Regions from separate parts of the Streptomyces sp. NPDC046335 genome, predicted to be linked through region 1. Evidence: riboswitches for the same ligand, from Rfam matches in the RefSeq annotation. Region 1 holds a riboswitch; the other holds the start of a gene.
The links. Region 1 has a riboswitch for glycine ahead of gcvT (glycine cleavage system aminomethyltransferase GcvT). Riboswitches for the same ligand answer to the same signal wherever they lie in the genome.

Region 1 (8,134 bases):
ACCTTCTCGGGGGAGCCGCCGAGGACCTCGGCGAGGGCGCCCGCCGCCATGGAGCAGGCGGAGCCGACCTCGCCCTGGCAGCCGACCTCGGCGCCGGAGATCGAGGCGTTCTCCTTGAAGAGCATGCCGATCGCGCCCGCCGCGAGCAGGAAGCGGACCACGCCGTCCTCGTCGGCTCCGGGGATGAAGTTCATGTAGTAGTGCAGGACCGCCGGGATGATGCCCGCCGCGCCGTTCGTCGGGGCGGTGACCACACGGCCGCCGGCCGCGTTCTCCTCGTTCACCGCCATCGCGTACAGCGTGATCCACTCCATGGCGCGGGCCTGCGGGTCGCCCTCGGCGCGGAGCTGGCGGGCCGAGTTGGCGGCGCGGCGGCGGACCTTGAGGCCGCCCGGCAGGATGCCCTCGCGGGACATGCCGCGCGAGACGCAGGCCTGCATGACGCCCCAGATGTCGAGGAGACCCGCGCGGATCTCCTCCTCCGTGCGCCAGGCCTTCTCGTTCTCCAGCATCATCGCGGAGATGGAGAGGCCGGTCTCCTCGGCACGGCGCAGCAGCTCGTCGCCGGTGCGGAAGGGGTGCCTGAGCACGGTGTCGTCCGGCACGATCGGGTCGTCGCCCTCGACCGCGGCCTCGTCCACGACGAAGCCGCCGCCCACGGAGTAGTACGTCTTCTCCAGGACCGGGGCGCCGTCGTGGCCGTACGCGGAGATCGTCATGCCGTTGGCGTGGTACGGCAGGGCCTTGCGGCGGTGCAGGATCAGGTCCTCGTCGAAGTCGAAGCCGATCTCGTGCATGCCGAGAAGATTGAGGCGCGAGCTCTGCTTGATCCGCTCCACGCGGTCGTCGGCGCTCTCCACGTCCACGGTGCGCGGCGACTCGCCCTCCAGGCCGAGCAGGACGGCCTTCGGGGTGCCGTGACCGTGTCCGGTCGCGCCGAGCGAGCCGAAGAGCTCGGCCCGTATCGCGGTGGTGTGGGCCATGAGGCCCTCGTTCTTGAGGCGGCTCGCGAACATGCGGGCGGCGCGCATCGGGCCGACCGTGTGGGAGCTGGACGGGCCGATGCCGATCGAGAACAGGTCGAAGACCGAGATGGCCACGGAACACTCCAAGGTTGGTTGGTAGACGCCGTTGTCTGCCGGGGTCGTGCAGAGGTACTGGGCGGTGCGGGTACTGCTCGTACCGCGCGGGCGGCACGTGGTGCGGGGCACCCTGCTCACCATCCAGTGTGCAAGGTGCCCCGACGTTTCGTACGTACGAACTAAAGCGTACAAAATAGCGGTACGAAACCACTTAGTGGTACGGAACTACTTCAGGCCGGGGTAAAGCGGGTGCTTGTCGGCCAGAGCGGTCACGCGGGCCTTGAGGGAGCCGGCGTCGAAGCCCGGCTTGAGGGCCTCGGCGATGATGTCGGCGACCTCGCGGAAGTCGTCGTCCTGGAAGCCGCGGGTGGCGAGCGCGGGCGTACCGATCCGCAGACCCGAGGTGACCATCGGGGGGCGCGGGTCGTTCGGGATCGCGTTGCGGTTGACCGTGATGCCGACCTCGTGGAGGCGGTCCTCGGCCTGCTGGCCGTCGAGCTCGGAGTTGCGCAGGTCCACCAGGACCAGGTGCACGTCCGTGCCGCCGGACAGGACGGAGACGCCGTGCTCGGTGACGTCCGGCTGCACCAGGCGCTCGGCCAGGGCGCGGGCGCCGTCCAGGGTGCGCTGCTGGCGCTCCTTGAACTCCTCGGAGGCCGCGATCTTGAAGGAGACGGCCTTGGCCGCGATCACGTGCTCCAGGGGGCCGCCCTGGAAGCCGGGGAAGACCGCGGAGTTCAGCTTCTTCGCGAACTCCTTGCTGCGGGCCAGGATGACGCCGCCGCGCGGGCCGCCCAGCGTCTTGTGCGTGGTGGAGGTGACCACGTCCGCGTAGGGCACCGGGTTCGGGTGCAGACCGGCGGCGACGAGGCCGGCGAAGTGCGCCATGTCGACCCACAGGTACGCGCCGACCTCGTCGGCGATCCGGCGGAACTCGGCGAAGTCCAGCTGACGCGGGTAGGCGGACCAGCCCGCGATGATCACCTTCGGGCTGTTCTCCTTGGCCAGGCGCTCGACCTCGGCCATGTCGACCAGGCCGGCCTCGTCGACGTGGTATGGGACCACGTTGAACTGCTTGCCGGAGAAGTTCAGGCGCATGCCGTGGGTGAGGTGGCCGCCGTGCGCCAGGTCCAGGCCGAGGATCGTGTCGCCGGGCTTGGCGATGGCGAAGAGGGCGGCCTGGTTCGCGGAGGCGCCGGAGTGCGGCTGGACGTTGGCGTACTCGGCGCCGAACAGGTCCTTGATCCGGTCGATCGCGATCTGCTCGGCGACGTCGACGTGCTCGCAGCCGCCGTAGTAGCGGCGGCCCGGGTAGCCCTCGGCGTACTTGTTCGTGAGGACGGTGCCCTGGGCCTCCATGACGGCGACCGGAGCGAAGTTCTCCGAGGCGATCATTTCCAGGGTCGACTGCTGGCGGTGGAGCTCGGCGTCGACGGCGGCGGCGACGTCCGGGTCCAGCTCGTGGAGAGGGGTGTTCAGAAGCGACATCACACGGTCCCTATCGGTATGGGTCAGCCGGCGGCGAAGGCGGTGTACTCATCGGCGGAGAGCAGATCGTCCGGCTCGTCCGTGATGCGCACCTTGAACAGCCATCCGCCCTCGAAGGGAGCGGAATTGACCAGCGAGGGGTCGTCGACGACGTCCTGGTTGGCGGCGACGACCTCGCCGTTGACCGGGGAGTAGAGGTCGCTGACCGACTTGGTCGACTCCAGCTCGCCGCAGGTCTCGCCCGCGGTCACCGTGTCGCCGACCTCCGGAAGCTGCACGAAGACGACGTCACCGAGCGCGTTGGCCGCGTGCTCCGTGATGCCGATGGTCGACACGCCCTCCTCGGCGGCCGACAGCCACTCGTGCTCCTTGCTGTAACGCAGCTGCTGGGGGTTGCTCATGTCCTGAATTCTCCTGTACGCGGGTGGGTGCTGCGGAACGGGGACGGTGTGCGTGGGGTCACTCACGGCGCTACGGAGCCGTGGCCCCGCGCACCGAGTGTCACTTCTGGCGCTTGTAGAACGGCAGCGCCACGACCTCGTACGGCTCGTGGGTGCCGCGGATGTCCACGCCCACACCCCGCGTCCCGGGGGCGGCGTGCTCGGCGTCGACGTAGGCCATGGCGATCGGCTTGCCCAGCGTCGGCGACGGGGCGCCGGAGGTGACCTCGCCGATGACCTTGCCGTCGGCGACCACGGGGAAGCCCGCGCGCGGCACCCGGCGGCCCTCGGCGACCAGACCGACCAGCTTGCGCGGCGGGGCGGTCTCGGCGCGCTCGGCGGCGGCCGCGAGGGCGGCGCGGCCCAGGAAGTTCTCCGACTGCGAGGTCTTCTCGAACTTCACGACCCGGCCGAGCCCGGCGTCGAACGGCGTGAGACCGGCGGTCAGCTCGTGCCCGTACAGCGGCATGCCCGCCTCAAGGCGCAGGGTGTCGCGGCAGGAGAGGCCCGCGGGCACCATGCCGACGGGCGTGCCCGCCTCCATCAGCGCGCCCCACAGCTTCTCCGCGTCACCGGGAGCGACGAAGAGCTCGAAGCCGTCCTCGCCGGTGTAACCCGTACGGGCGATCAGCGCCGGGACACCCGCGACGGTGCCGGGCAGGCCCGCGTAGTACTTCAGGTTGTCCAGGTCCGCGTCGGTGAGTGACTTCAGGATGCCGGGGGACTCGGGGCCCTGGACGGCGAGCAGCGCGTACGCGTCGTGGTCGTCGCGGACCTCCGCGTCGAATCCGGCCACCCGGCCGGACAGCTCGTCGAGGACGGTCCCGGCGTTGGAGGCGTTGGCGACGACCATGTACTCGGTCTCGCCGAGGCGGTAGACGATCAGGTCGTCCAGGATGCCGCCGTCCTCGGCGACGATCATCGTGTAGCGGGCGCGGCCGACACCGACGGAGCCGATGTTGCCGACCAGCGAGAAGTTCAGGAAGTCGACGGCCTCGGGGCCGGTGACCGTGATCTCGCCCATGTGGGAGAGGTCGAAGAGGCCGGCCTTGGTGCGGACGGCGTTGTGCTCGTCGCGCTCGCTGGCGTACCGCAGCGGCATGTCCCAGCCCGCGAAGTCGGTCATGGTCGCGCCGAGCGCTCGATGCACGGCATCGAGGGCGGTGAGACGGGGGGCAGTGCTCATGAAGGGAACTCCCAGGGCATGACGGGCGAGGTCGATCCTCCCCATCTGTCATCGGAACCTGAGAGGTTCGCCGCGAGCGCCCCGACTGAGGGACGTCCGGCTTGCACCTTGGGTGGGACCGTGGAGACGGTCCGCTTTTCAGATGTGCCTCGCCCGCGCGGTACGGGGCCTGAGAGATTCAAGGGAGGGACTTGCTCCTTCGGCGCCCCAGAACGTCATACGCACAACGTCGTACGACGGCTGCTGGGAACTCTCCCGCGCGGATTCAAACGGCCGGTATGGAGTTGCGGGCACATCATTGCACGCGACTCCCGCGAGGGGGACCCGTGGCCCTGGACGCCCCCTTTTCGGGGCACCTCGGACCTGGGCGCCCTTGTGCCGCATTACCTTCTCTTTACACTTGCCGGGGAAAGCAGTACGTGACAGCTACGGGGAGGCCGATCACGGTGCGCAGCAGGATCAGTGGCTATGCCATGACCACGGGGGTGGCACTGCCGGGGCAGGCCGCCGCCCCGCCGCGGGAGAGCTGCGTACCGCTGCTTCCGGTGGCCGTCGTCCGGGACCTGCGGCAGCGGGCGGGACACAGCCCGCACCGCCTCACCTTCGACGAGGGCGACCTGGTCGTCGTCTCCGGGCTGCCCGGTGGCGGAAAGTCGACGCTGATGCGGCAGGCCGTCACCGGCCCGCGCGTCGACTCCCAGGACACCCGCGACCGCTGGGCGGCGCGGATGCCGCGCCACCTCCCGTACGCGGTGTACCGCCCCCTCGTCCGCCTCGCGCACTACGCGGGACTGCGCCGCACCCTGCGCTCGGGGGTCAGCGTCGTCGTGCACGACTGCGGTACCCAGACCTGGGTGCGCCGCTGGCTGGCCCGCGAGGCGGCGCGGCGCGGCAGGACGCTGCACCTGCTCCTCCTCGACGTGCCCGCGGACACCGCGCTGGAGGGCCAGCGCGAGCGGGGGCGCGGCGTCTCGCGGTACGCGTTCGCGCGGCACCGCAGGACGATCGGCCGCCTGGTCGGCGACGCCGAGCGGGGCGAGCTGCCGCGCGGCTGCGGCTCCGCGGTGCTCATGGACCGCGCGGCGGCACGGGTGCTGCGGGGGATCGCCTTCGACCGCTGAGGACCACGGCGGCTCCCGGCGGCGTTAGGGTCGAGCCGCAGGCAGAGCGGTCGCGAGCAGGGGTTGGACTGATGGATTTTCCGGCGCAGGCACAGGCACACCCGTACGTCGGATGGCCGGGCAACGAACTGGAGGAGGTCCTCGCGGCCTCCCTCGGCGCCCCGGCGTCGGCGGGCGGCCGCATCATCGAGGTGCTCGGCCGCAGCCAGGTGTGGATCCCGCTGCCGAGCGGCGGCGGCCCCGACAGCGGCACCCTCGACCTGCCGACCCTGGAGATCGAGGGCCAGGCGTACGTCCCCGTCTTCACCTCCGAGCAGCAGTTCCGCCAGGCCCTGGGCGGCGCGGCCGACCGCATGGGGTGCACGGTGGCACCCGCGGTGGAGTTCGCCCGCGGCCTGCCGCCGCAGCTCGGCATCGCGCTGAACCCGGACGGCACCGTCGGCGTTCCCCTGCCGCCCCCGGCCGTCGCCGAGCTCTGCCGGGCGGGGCGCACCCCGCTCGACGGGCCCACCAGCGGCGGCCGGGTCCGCCTGTACGAGCCGGACTGGCAGGAGGACCCGGTGGACTTCCTGGCCGCCGCCGCGCGGGAGTTCGAGGCGACGGGGGTCGTGCTCACCGCCCGCCGCTGCCTGGCCGCCATCGAGACCGATGAGCCCACCCTCTTCGTCGGCGTCGAGCTGACCACCTTCGAGGGCAACGCCCGGGAGCTGCCGATGGAGGCCCTCGGCCGCGCCCTCGGGCAGGTTCCGGTGGCCTGGCCGGTGAACCTCGTCCTGCTCGACGTGGCACAGGACCCGGTGGGCGACTGGCTGCGCGCCAAGGTGCGGCCGTTCCACCTCCACGCGGGCTGAACGCATATCAGTACGCGCCGGGCCCGGGGCCGCGTACGTCAAGTCCGCGCCGGGATCGACGCTTAAGCTGGTTGCATGACCCCGCCGGGGCACACCGGCGTCTTCGGGGTCGATCGGGTCCACCAGGTTCATCGTGAAGGGGCGGTTACGGGTGAGTGCGTCGGGCACGGCCGCGACAGGGCAGGTCGAGCAGATGCTGCGCCAGGTGACGCCGGGGCGTTACGACGCGTACGAGGCACTGCTGCGCGCGCTCGCCGCCGACCAGGTCTGGATGCTGCTCTGGCACGGCCAGGCGGGATCGCCCGACGCCCAGTACGGGAACATGGAGGTCGAGGGCCTCGGCTACGCGCCCTGTGTGACCTCCGCCCAGGAGCTGTCCGCCAGTGGCTGGAACCGTGGTCATGAAGTGGTGCGCGGCATCGACGTCGCCCGCACCCTCTACCCCGACCTCTACGGCCTCTGGCTCAACCCGCACGCGCCCGGCGGCGGCGTCGGCATCCCGTGGCTGGATCTGCGCCGCATCGCCTGTGGCCTGGACCTCCTGCCCGCCGGGCCGCTCAGGCTGACCGAGCCGGCCATCGAGATCCCTCAGTTCTACGCCCTGCTGACGCAGAACGCGCACCGCACGTCCGCCGTGCGCTCGCTGCGCCGCGCCTGGGTGCAGCCCGCCCTCGGGGCGCCGTATCTGGCCATCGGCCTCGATGTGTACGACACGTCGCCGCCGTCGGTCGACGCGGTGCGGGCGATGATGCAGCAGTCCATCGCCGCCGTCCCCGACGGGCTCCCCGTGTCGACCGTCGCGATGTCCGACGACTACGACCCGGTGGCGATGTGGCTGCGAGCCAGCACCAGGCCGTTCTACGACCGCGAGGCCCAGGCCGCGCCGGCGCCCGCGGGCGGTTACGGCTACCCGGCGCAGTACTGACCGGTACTGAACAGCGCGAACGGAGACGATGTCCGTTCTGATGTGACAGGGGCCCTATGGTCTACCGTGGCGCTTTGTGACCCAACTGCCCCGTGTTCGCACCCCGTTCACACGCGTCCGCATAACGGAACACCTCGAACAGCATCACGGTTGCGCATCCATTCACCTTCAAGACTGGTAACAGATCGCGACGTGGATGAAGACTCCCGCTCCAGGGGCCTTCGCCCCTGTGTACGACGGACGATCACGTCGCTACAGCGGCAAGTGCGGGCCGGTCACCACCGGTTGAGAGGGGTCCCTGCCACGATGACGGCACCATTGCATGACACACCTGCGGACGCGGACCCGACCGAGGACGTCGCTCCCGCAGTTGGTGCAGGGGTGAAGAAGGTCGAGGGACGGTCCCTCAAGCAGATCGCCTGGAACCGCCTGAAGCGGGACAAGGTCGCCCTCGCGGGCGGCATCACCGTGGTTCTCCTGGTCCTGGTCGCGGTCTTCGCGCCGCTGATCGTGAGCCTGCTCGGCCACCCGCCCAACGACTTCCACCAGGACGAGCTCGATGAGCTGACCAACCTGCCCAAGGGCGCGCTCGGCGGTGTGAGCGGCGACTTCCTCTTCGGGGTCGAGCCCAACAAGGGCCGCGACGTCTTCAGCCGCATCGTCTACGGCGCCCGGATCTCGCTCCTCGTGGCGTTCCTCGCGGCCATCGTCGCCGTGGCGCTCGGCACCCTCTTCGGGATCATCGCCGGTTACTTCGGCGGCTGGGTCGACGCCCTGATCAGCCGTGTGATGGACGTGCTGCTCTCGTTCCCGCAGCTGCTCTTCATCATCTCCCTGGTCTCCGTGCTCCCCGACGACCTGCTGGGCCTGACCGGCACCAGCGTGCGCGTCGCGATCCTCGTCCTGGTCATCGGCTTCTTCGGCTGGCCGTACGTCGGACGCATCGTCAGGGGCCAGACTCTTTCGCTGCGTGAGCGCGAGTACGTCGAGGCGGCCCGCAGCCTCGGCGGCGGCAAGCGCCACATCCTCTTCCGCGAGCTG
Region 2 (8,134 bases), on a different contig from region 1:
GGTCCTCGCTCTCCGTCGGCTCGATCATCAGCGTCCCCGCCACCGGGAACGACATGGTCGGCGCGTGGAAGCCGTAGTCGATGAGCCGCTTGGCGATGTCGTCGACGCTGACGCCGGTCGCCTTGCTGAGCGGCCGCAGGTCGACGATGCACTCGTGCGCGACGAGACCGGCGGGGCCGGTGTAGAGCACGGGGTAGTGCGGCTCCAGGCGCTTGGCGATGTAGTTGGCGGAGAGCACCGCGACCTGGGAGGCGCGCTTGAGGCCCTCGCCGCCCATGAGGCGCACGTACGACCAGGAGATCGGCAGGATTCCGGCGGAACCCCACGGCGCCGCGGAGATCGGTCCCACGCCGGTCTCGGGACCGGCGGCGGGCTGCAGCGGGTGGTTCGGGAGGTAGGGCGCGAGGTGCTCGCGGACGCCGACCGGGCCGACGCCGGGGCCGCCGCCGCCGTGCGGGATACAGAAGGTCTTGTGCAGGTTCAGGTGCGAGACGTCGCCGCCGAAGTGGCCCGGCTTGGCGAGACCCACCAGCGCGTTGAGGTTGGCCCCGTCCACGTACACCTGGCCGCCGGCCTCGTGCACCTCCGCGCAGATGTCGGCGACGTGCTCCTCGAAGACGCCGTGCGTCGAGGGGTAGGTGATCATCAGCACGGACAGCTCGTCGCGGTGCTTCTCGATCTTGGCCCGCAGGTCCTCGACGTCGACCTCGCCGTCGTCGGCGGTCTTGACGACCACGACCTTCATGCCCGCCATGACGGCGCTCGCCGCGTTCGTCCCGTGCGCGGAGGAGGGGATGAGGCAGACGGTGCGCTGCTCGTCGCCGTTGGCCCGGTGGTACCCGCGTACGGCGAGCAGTCCGGCCAGCTCGCCCTGCGATCCGGCGTTGGGCTGGAGGGAGACCTTGTCGTACCCGGTGACCTCGGCGAGCCTCTCCTCCAGCTCACGGATGAGGGTGAGGTAGCCCTGCGCCTGCTCGGCGGGCGCGAAGGGGTGCAGCTGCCCGAACTCGGGCCAGGTGACCGGCTCCATCTCGGTGGTCGCGTTGAGCTTCATGGTGCAGGAGCCCAGCGGGATCATGCCTCGGTCGAGCGCGTAGTCGCGGTCGGCGAGCCTGCGCAGGTAGCGCAGCATGGAGGTCTCGGAGCGGTACTGGTGGAAGACCGGGTGCGCGAGGTAGTCGTCGCTGCGCAGCAGGCCCTCGGGCAGCGTGTCGGCGGCGGTGGCGTCGAGCGCGTCCACGTCGGCGTCGACGCGGAAGGCGCCCCAGACCGCGCTGAGCTGCCGGCGCGTGGTCGTCTCGTCGCAGGCCAGGGAGACGTGGTCGGCGTCGACGAGGTGGATGTTGGCGCCGGCCTCGCGGGCGGCGGCGACCAGTTCCGCGGCCTTGCCGGGCGCCCGCACCGTGATGGTGTCGAAGTAGGCGCCGTGGACGACCTCGTAACCGCCGCCGGTGAGGCCGGCGGCGAGCAGCGTGGCATACCGGTGGGTGCGGCGCGCGATGGACTTCAGGCCCTCGGGCCCGTGGTACACCGCGTACATCCCGGCCATGACGGCGAGCAGCACCTGGGCGGTACAGATGTTGCTGGTGGCCTTCTCGCGGCGGATGTGCTGCTCACGGGTCTGGAGCGCGAGCCGGTAGGCCTTGTTGCCGTCGACGTCGACCGAGACGCCCACCAGGCGCCCCGGCAGGCTGCGCGCGAAGTTCTCGCGCACCGCCATGTAACCGGCGTGCGGACCGCCGAAGCCCATGGGGACGCCGAAGCGCTGGGTCGTGCCGACGGCGATGTCGGCGCCAAGATCGCCGGGCGAGGTGAGCAGCGTCAGGGCGAGCAGGTCGGCGGCGACGGTGACGACCGCGCCGAGCTCGTGCGCCCGGTCGATCAGCGGCTTGATGTCGCGGACGGCACCGGAGGCGCCCGGGTACTGCACCAGCAGGCCCACGATGCCGCGCTCGGCGACCTCGGCCGGGATGCCGTCGCTCAGGTCGGCGACGACGATCTCGACGCCGGCCGGCTCGGCGCGCGTCTGGATGACGGCGATGGTCTGCGGCAGCGCGTCCGCGTCGACCACGTACACGCCGTTCTTGACCTTGCCCATGCGCCGCGAGAGGGCCATGGCCTCGGCGGCGGCGGTGCCCTCGTCGAGGAGGGAGGCGCCGGAGGTGGGCAGGCCGGTCAGCTCGGCGACCATGGTCTGGAAGTTCAGCAGCGCCTCCAGGCGCCCCTGCGAGATCTCGGGCTGGTACGGCGTGTAGGCGGTGTACCAGGCGGGGTTCTCCATCACGTTCCGCAGGATCACCGGCGGCGTGAACGTCCCGTAGTACCCGAGGCCGATCATGGAGTCCAGGACCTGGTTGCGGTCCGCGAGCGAACGCAGTTCGGCGAGGACCTCGGCCTCGCTGCGGGCGCCGGGCAGGTCGAGCGCCTCGGCGTTCTTGATCACATCCGGCACCGCGGCGGCCGTGAGGTCGTCCAGCGAGCCGTACCCGACCTGGGCGAGCATCTTGGCCTGTGCCGCGGCGTCGGGCCCTATGTGCCGCTGCTCGAAGGGGATGCCCTGCTCCAGTGCGGCGAGCGGGATATGGGTGGCAGTCATTGCGGAGGCCTCCTGGTCTGCACGACCTACGAGGGGTACCTCGACGCGGGTACCCGGACGGCCTCCCCCTCTGTCATCTCAACCTGAGAGCTTCACCGGCGACACCCTCGACCTGCGAAGACGCCGACCGGCTTTCACCGTCGGTGAGGGAGGGTCCCGGGCGTGCCCGCCCGACGCCCGCCCTGCTTTCCAGAGTGACCTCGTCCGTGCGGTACGGGTGCCTGAGAGATTCCGGGGAGGATTTGCTCCTTCGGCGCCTCCGGACTTGCGGTCCGGAGAGCTCTCCCGCACGGGATCAGCAGCCGTCGCCAGCCTACCAGCGAGGACCATGGCCGATCCCTCGAGTGGCCGCCTGCCTCGAAGTGCTCTTTCGTAGTGAGTACGAACGAACAATGATGAGTTGTCCCCATATCCCGGTGTCCGTCACCCCGCGACCAGCTGGAGGGCCCGTGCGAACCGACATCGATCCGCGCAACCTGATCGGCCGCAAGGCGTTCGACCGGAACGGGGCGAAAATCGGCACGATCGACGAAATCTACCTCGACGACGCCACCGGCGCCCCGGAGTGGGCGGCGATACGCACCGGCCTGTTCAGCCGCGACGCCTTCGTCCCGCTGGAGCCGAGCGAGCTCGTCGGCGACGGCACCCTCCGCATCCCCTTCGACCGCGCCCTGATCAAGGACGCCCCCGACTTCGGCGTCGGCCGCCACCTCTCCCCGGCGCAGGAGGTCCAGCTCTACCACCACTACGGCCTGGACACGACAGCTCCGCTCGCTCCGCCTCCGGACCGCGATTTCGGCCAGGTGGCAGACCAGGACCCAGCCTGACCGCCTCCCCCGGCAAGCCCGCCGGCCGGCCTTCGGTCGTCACCCCTCATCCACCAGCGGCCCCCCGTCCACCAGCGGCAGCGGCTCCGCCGGCTCCAGTTTCGGGTCGTCCGTCCTGAACGTGCGCACGCGGCCCGGCTCCGACTGCGGCGTCTCGAAGCGCACCGTCACCCGGCCGAGGCCACTGCCCTGCACCCAGCCGTGTCCGTACTCGGCGTGCCGCACATCGTGACCGGCCGTCCAGCGGCGCTCCACCGGCGGCTCAGGCGCCTCGGCGGGCTCCGTCTCCGGGCCGAGGACGGCCTCGCCCCCCACCGGCTCCGGCACCTCCTCCGCGGGCTCCGCGGCGGCCTCCGCGGCCTGCGCGAAGAGGTCCTCCTGGGTGTAGTCGGCGAGCCCCGTGACGCCCACGCCGAGCAGCCGCACGCCTCCCGTGGTGTCCACGGACTCCAGGAGCCGCGCCGCGGCCTCCCTGACCACCGCGGGGTCGTCCGTCGGCCCGCGCAGCGTCTCGGACCGCGTCAGGGTCGAGAAGTCGAAGCGCCGCACCTTCAGCACGATGGTCCGACCCGAGTGCCCCGCGGCCCGCAGCCGCTGCACGCACCGGTCGGCGAGCCGCGCGACCTCCGTCCTGACCCGCACCCGGTCGTGGATGTCCACGTCGTACGTGTCCTCGACGCTCACCGACTTGGTGTCCCGCTCGGCCACCACGGGCCGCTCGTCGTGCGCCAGCGCCATCGCGTACAGCGAGACCCCGTGCGCCTTCCCGAGCAGCCGGACGAGCTCGTCCTCCCCGGCCTCCGCGATCTCCTCGACCGTGGTGATCCCGGCCCGCCGCAGATGGTCACCCGTGGCAGGCCCCACCCCGGGCAGCGTCCGCACCGACATCGGCGCGAGCAGCGCCCGCTCCGTGCCCGGCGCGATCAGCACGAGCCCGTCCGGCTTGGCCTCCTCCGAGGCGATCTTCGCCAGCATCTTGCAGACGGCGAGCCCCACCGACCCCGTCAGCCCGGTGACCGCCCTGATGTCCGCCCGCAGCCGCTCCCCCACAGCTCTCGCCGACGCCGCGTCGTCCGCGACGCCGCCCGCCTCCAGGTCCACGAAGGCCTCGTCCAGGCTGAGCGGCTCCACCAGGGGCGACAGCTCCCGCAGCAGCCCCATCACCTGCTCGCTGATCTCGCGGTACAGACCGAAGCGGGGCACGAGATAGGCCGCGTTCGGCGCGAGCCTGCGCGCCTGGCCCATGGGCATCGCGGAGTGCACACCGAAGAGCCGCGCCTCGTACGACGCCGTCGCCACCACGCCTCGCGGGCCGAGACCGCCCACCACCACGGCCTTTCCGCGCAGACTGGGCTTCGCGGCCTGTTCCGCGGACGCGTAGAAGGCATCCATGTCCAGATGCAGGATCGTCGGCGCGCTTCTCACGACGTCGATGCTGCCCTACGCCACTGACAATGCCCCGTCCGCCCGGCTCAGACCGCCTTGTTGCGCCGTCTGGCGAGCTCGTCGGCGGGGTTGTGGCCGATGAGCGTCTCGCCGGTGTCCACGCGCTCTCCGTGCAGCTGGGACAGCGCGGCATCGACGTCGCGCCACACCACGCCCACGGCGATCCCGAAGACGCCCTGCCCGCCCTGGAGCAGCTCATGGACCTCAGCGGGCGACGTGCACTCGTAGACCGTGGCGCCGTCGCTCATCAGCGTCATCCGCTCGAGATCGCGGTACCCGCCGTGCCGCAGGTGCTGCACCGTCGTCCGGATGTTCTGCAACGACACCCCGGTGTCGAGCAGCCGCTTGACGATCTTCAGGACGACGACGTCCCGGAAGCTGTAGAGCCGCTGGAGCCCGGAGCCGCCCGTGGCCCGCACACTGGGCTCGACCAGGCCCGTCCGGGCCCAGTAGTCCAGCTGGCGGTACGTGATGCCCGCGGCCGCGCAGGCCGTCGGCCCCCGGTAACCGATCTGCTCGGAATTCTCCGACGTGGCTTCCCCGCTCCCCTGGACCGCCATCGGTCGTTTCGGAGAGTGATCGGCCGCGCTGCCGTGAAACGGGTACGGGCCACCCACCGCCGTACCGTCGCCGCTGCTTCTCACGCCGACCTCCGTCCTTGACCTGCCTTCTCGACGGTAGGCAGTCACCAGGGGCTCGTCAACGATCGCCACACTCGCCACGCCGAGTGATAATCACCCTGAGAGTGGTTTCGCGTACCCCGTCGCGGGGAAAGGCTGGCCGGATGGCCCGGAGCCGGCCGCCGGAAGCGGCTCACTGGCTGTTGGTGCCGAAGTCCTCGGGGGAGATCTGGTCGAGGAACTCGCGGAACTTCTCCACCTCGTCCTCCTGCTCGTCCGGGATCGCGATCCCGGCGTCGTCCAGCACCCCGTCGCTGCCGTAGATCGGCGTACCGGTGCGCAGCGCCAGCGCTATGGCGTCGGACGGTCTCGCGCTCACCTCCACGCCGCTGGCGAAGACCAGCTCGGCGTAGAAGACCCCTTCCCGCAGGTCGGTGATGCGCACTTCGGAGAGCTCCTGGCCCACCGCTTCCAGCACGTCCTTGAAAAGGTCGTGGGTCAGCGGCCGTGCGGGTGCCATGCCCTGCTGCGCGAAGGCGATGGCGGTCGCCTCACCTGGTCCGATCCAGATGGGGAGGTACCGGTCGCCTCCCACTTCACGCAGGAGCACGATCGGCTGGTTGGAGGGCATTTCGACCCGGACACCTACGACGTCGAGCTCGTTCACACAGCAACCCTAGGACGTGGTCGGCAGGTTTGGGTAGTCGGGCACCCGCCGAGTACGGCGCGGGCGGCCCGCCGGGCGTCCGAGGACGCCCGGCCGGTCACGGCAGTCTGATCCCGAGGGCGGTCTGCACGAGGGCCGAATGGAGCTTTCCGGTCAGGCCGGCGAGCTCCTTGGTGCGGGCCTCGGCATGTGCCCTGGTCTGCGGGTTGCGGTGGCGCCGCAGCGGTGCGACGACCTGGTCGACGAGACCGGCCTCCCGCTCGGCGGCGGACTTCATGGCGCGCAGATGCCGTGGCTCGATCCCGAACCTCCCGAGCTCGACGACGAGTGAGGCCACCGTGACCGCCTCCGCCTCGTATCCGCCGTCGGGCAGTTGCGCGACCAGTCCGTACGTCTCCCACTCCTCGAGCTGCTTCTCGTCGATCTCGGCGAGGGCGAGCAGCTCGTCACGGCCCACGCGGGCCGCCGTGGGGCCTTCGAGCTCTTCCTGGCTCTCCGCGTCACCCGGGCCCCGCTGGCGCCCCAGGGAGGGCAGAGGGGCCCGCTCGCCGCGCTCCAGCGCGTCGAGGTACTCACGGATGACCTTGAGCGGCAGATAGTGGTCCCGCTGTATCCGCAGGACGTGGCCGAGACGCTCGACATCCTCCGGGCTGAACTTCCGGTAGCCGGAAGGGGTGCGCTGCGGCTCGATGAGCCCCTCGGACTCCAGGAAGCGGATCTTGGAGATCGTGACCTCGGGGAACTCGTCACGCAGCGTGTTCAGCACGGCACCGATGCTCATCAGCCGACGGTCCGCGGCGGTGCCGGTGTCGGCACCGCCCCTCGGTGTTTGCAGCATGGACCTTCCATGGGGGGGTTCCCCGGACCCGGTCCGGGGGCTGATCAGATGCCGACGCTCCGCTGACTCGCGTAGAACACCAGCCGGTACTTGCCGATCTGCACCTCGTCGCCGTTCGACAGCGCGACCGAGTCGATGCGCTCCCGGTTGACATACGTGCCGTTGAGGCTGCCCACGTCGGCGACGGTGAAGGAACCATCCTGGACGCGACGGAACTCCACATGGCGCCGCGACACCGTCACGTCGTCGAGGAAGATGTCGCTCTGCGGGTGACGGCCCGCGGTGGTCAGATCTCCGTCGAGCAGGAAACGGCTGCCCGAGTTCGGCCCGCGGCGCACGACGAGGAGCGCCGAGCCCAGCGGCAGCGCGTCGACAGCGGCCTGCGCCTCCGGGGAGAGCGCGGGAGACGGGGTCGTACCCGTCGCCTCCGCGTCGTAGGCCTCAAGGCCCGAGATGGAGATCGTGGAGGTCGTCTCGGACGCACGCTCCGGCGTGGCCCCGGCCCGCAGCGGCGCACCGCAGTTGGAACAGAACCGGCTCGCCTCGGCATTGCGGTTGCCGCACCTCGTACACACCAGGGCCATGGACGGATCCTCCTGCCGCGGCTGCCCCGAAGGGGCATTCGACGCGTACGGGCCGGGGGTAAACCCTCCACCCGCACTCGAGGTTGACGGTTCTCCGAAACCTATGCGGCCGGGACCGGCAGGGTCAACAGACGACGCGCCCTGTCCGCCCGAAATGTCTCCGCCTGGACCAGAGACCTGATCGCGGAACATGGGGCGCTCTCCACCCTGCTCCTCGGCCTCTCCATGACGCGGGGCACGGTGACGGGCAGTGGCGGGATTACCGCTGTCCTCACGTGCGCTCTTACCGAACAACTTCGCAAACAACTTCACGGGCGATTCCCCTTGACCGAAACAGACCCGCCCGTGGGGCAGGACGAACCCTGATTGCACACACCGGCACTCATCGGTGACCCGGACATCCTCATAACGTCCGAATCCACCAAACAGTTTCCACCACGCACCGTGCTTCCGGTGCGCCGACCCCCCGCAACCTCATGCCCTTGCCACGCGGCCCCCATGCGCCCGCGGCTCACTCCGACGACGACCGAGCGTAGTCAGGCTGCTTCGCGGGTCG

Region 2: it holds a riboswitch for glycine, as region 1 does, so the genes downstream of both, gcvP (aminomethyl-transferring glycine dehydrogenase) here and gcvT (glycine cleavage system aminomethyltransferase GcvT) in region 1, are expected to answer to the same signal.

The regions. Positions count from the first base shown of each region.
Region 1 covers NZ_JBVJFF010000011.1:276,594-284,727, reverse strand. Annotated here, with positions in the region: gene ACZ6JY_RS27345 (L-serine ammonia-lyase) at 1-1,100, opposite strand, end outside; gene glyA (serine hydroxymethyltransferase) at 1,308-2,570, opposite strand; gene gcvH (glycine cleavage system protein GcvH) at 2,594-2,971, opposite strand; gene gcvT (glycine cleavage system aminomethyltransferase GcvT) at 3,072-4,196, opposite strand; glycine riboswitch at 4,232-4,344, opposite strand; glycine riboswitch at 4,345-4,464, opposite strand; gene ACZ6JY_RS27325 (AAA family ATPase) at 4,670-5,317, shown strand; gene ACZ6JY_RS27320 (enhanced serine sensitivity protein SseB) at 5,389-6,168, shown strand; gene ACZ6JY_RS27315 (enhanced serine sensitivity protein SseB C-terminal domain-containing protein) at 6,320-7,093, shown strand; gene ACZ6JY_RS27310 (ABC transporter permease) at 7,400-8,134, shown strand, end outside.
Region 2 covers NZ_JBVJFF010000030.1:5,578-13,711, reverse strand. Annotated here, with positions in the region: gene gcvP (aminomethyl-transferring glycine dehydrogenase) at 1-2,596, opposite strand, end outside; glycine riboswitch at 2,796-2,894, opposite strand; gene ACZ6JY_RS40155 (PRC-barrel domain-containing protein) at 3,046-3,423, shown strand; gene ACZ6JY_RS40150 (DNA polymerase IV) at 3,463-4,848, opposite strand; gene ACZ6JY_RS40145 (MerR family transcriptional regulator) at 4,896-5,513, opposite strand; gene ACZ6JY_RS40140 (bifunctional nuclease family protein) at 5,683-6,156, opposite strand; gene ftsR (transcriptional regulator FtsR) at 6,254-6,994, opposite strand; gene ACZ6JY_RS40130 (FHA domain-containing protein) at 7,039-7,890, opposite strand; gene ACZ6JY_RS40125 (DUF881 domain-containing protein) at 8,090-8,134, opposite strand, start outside.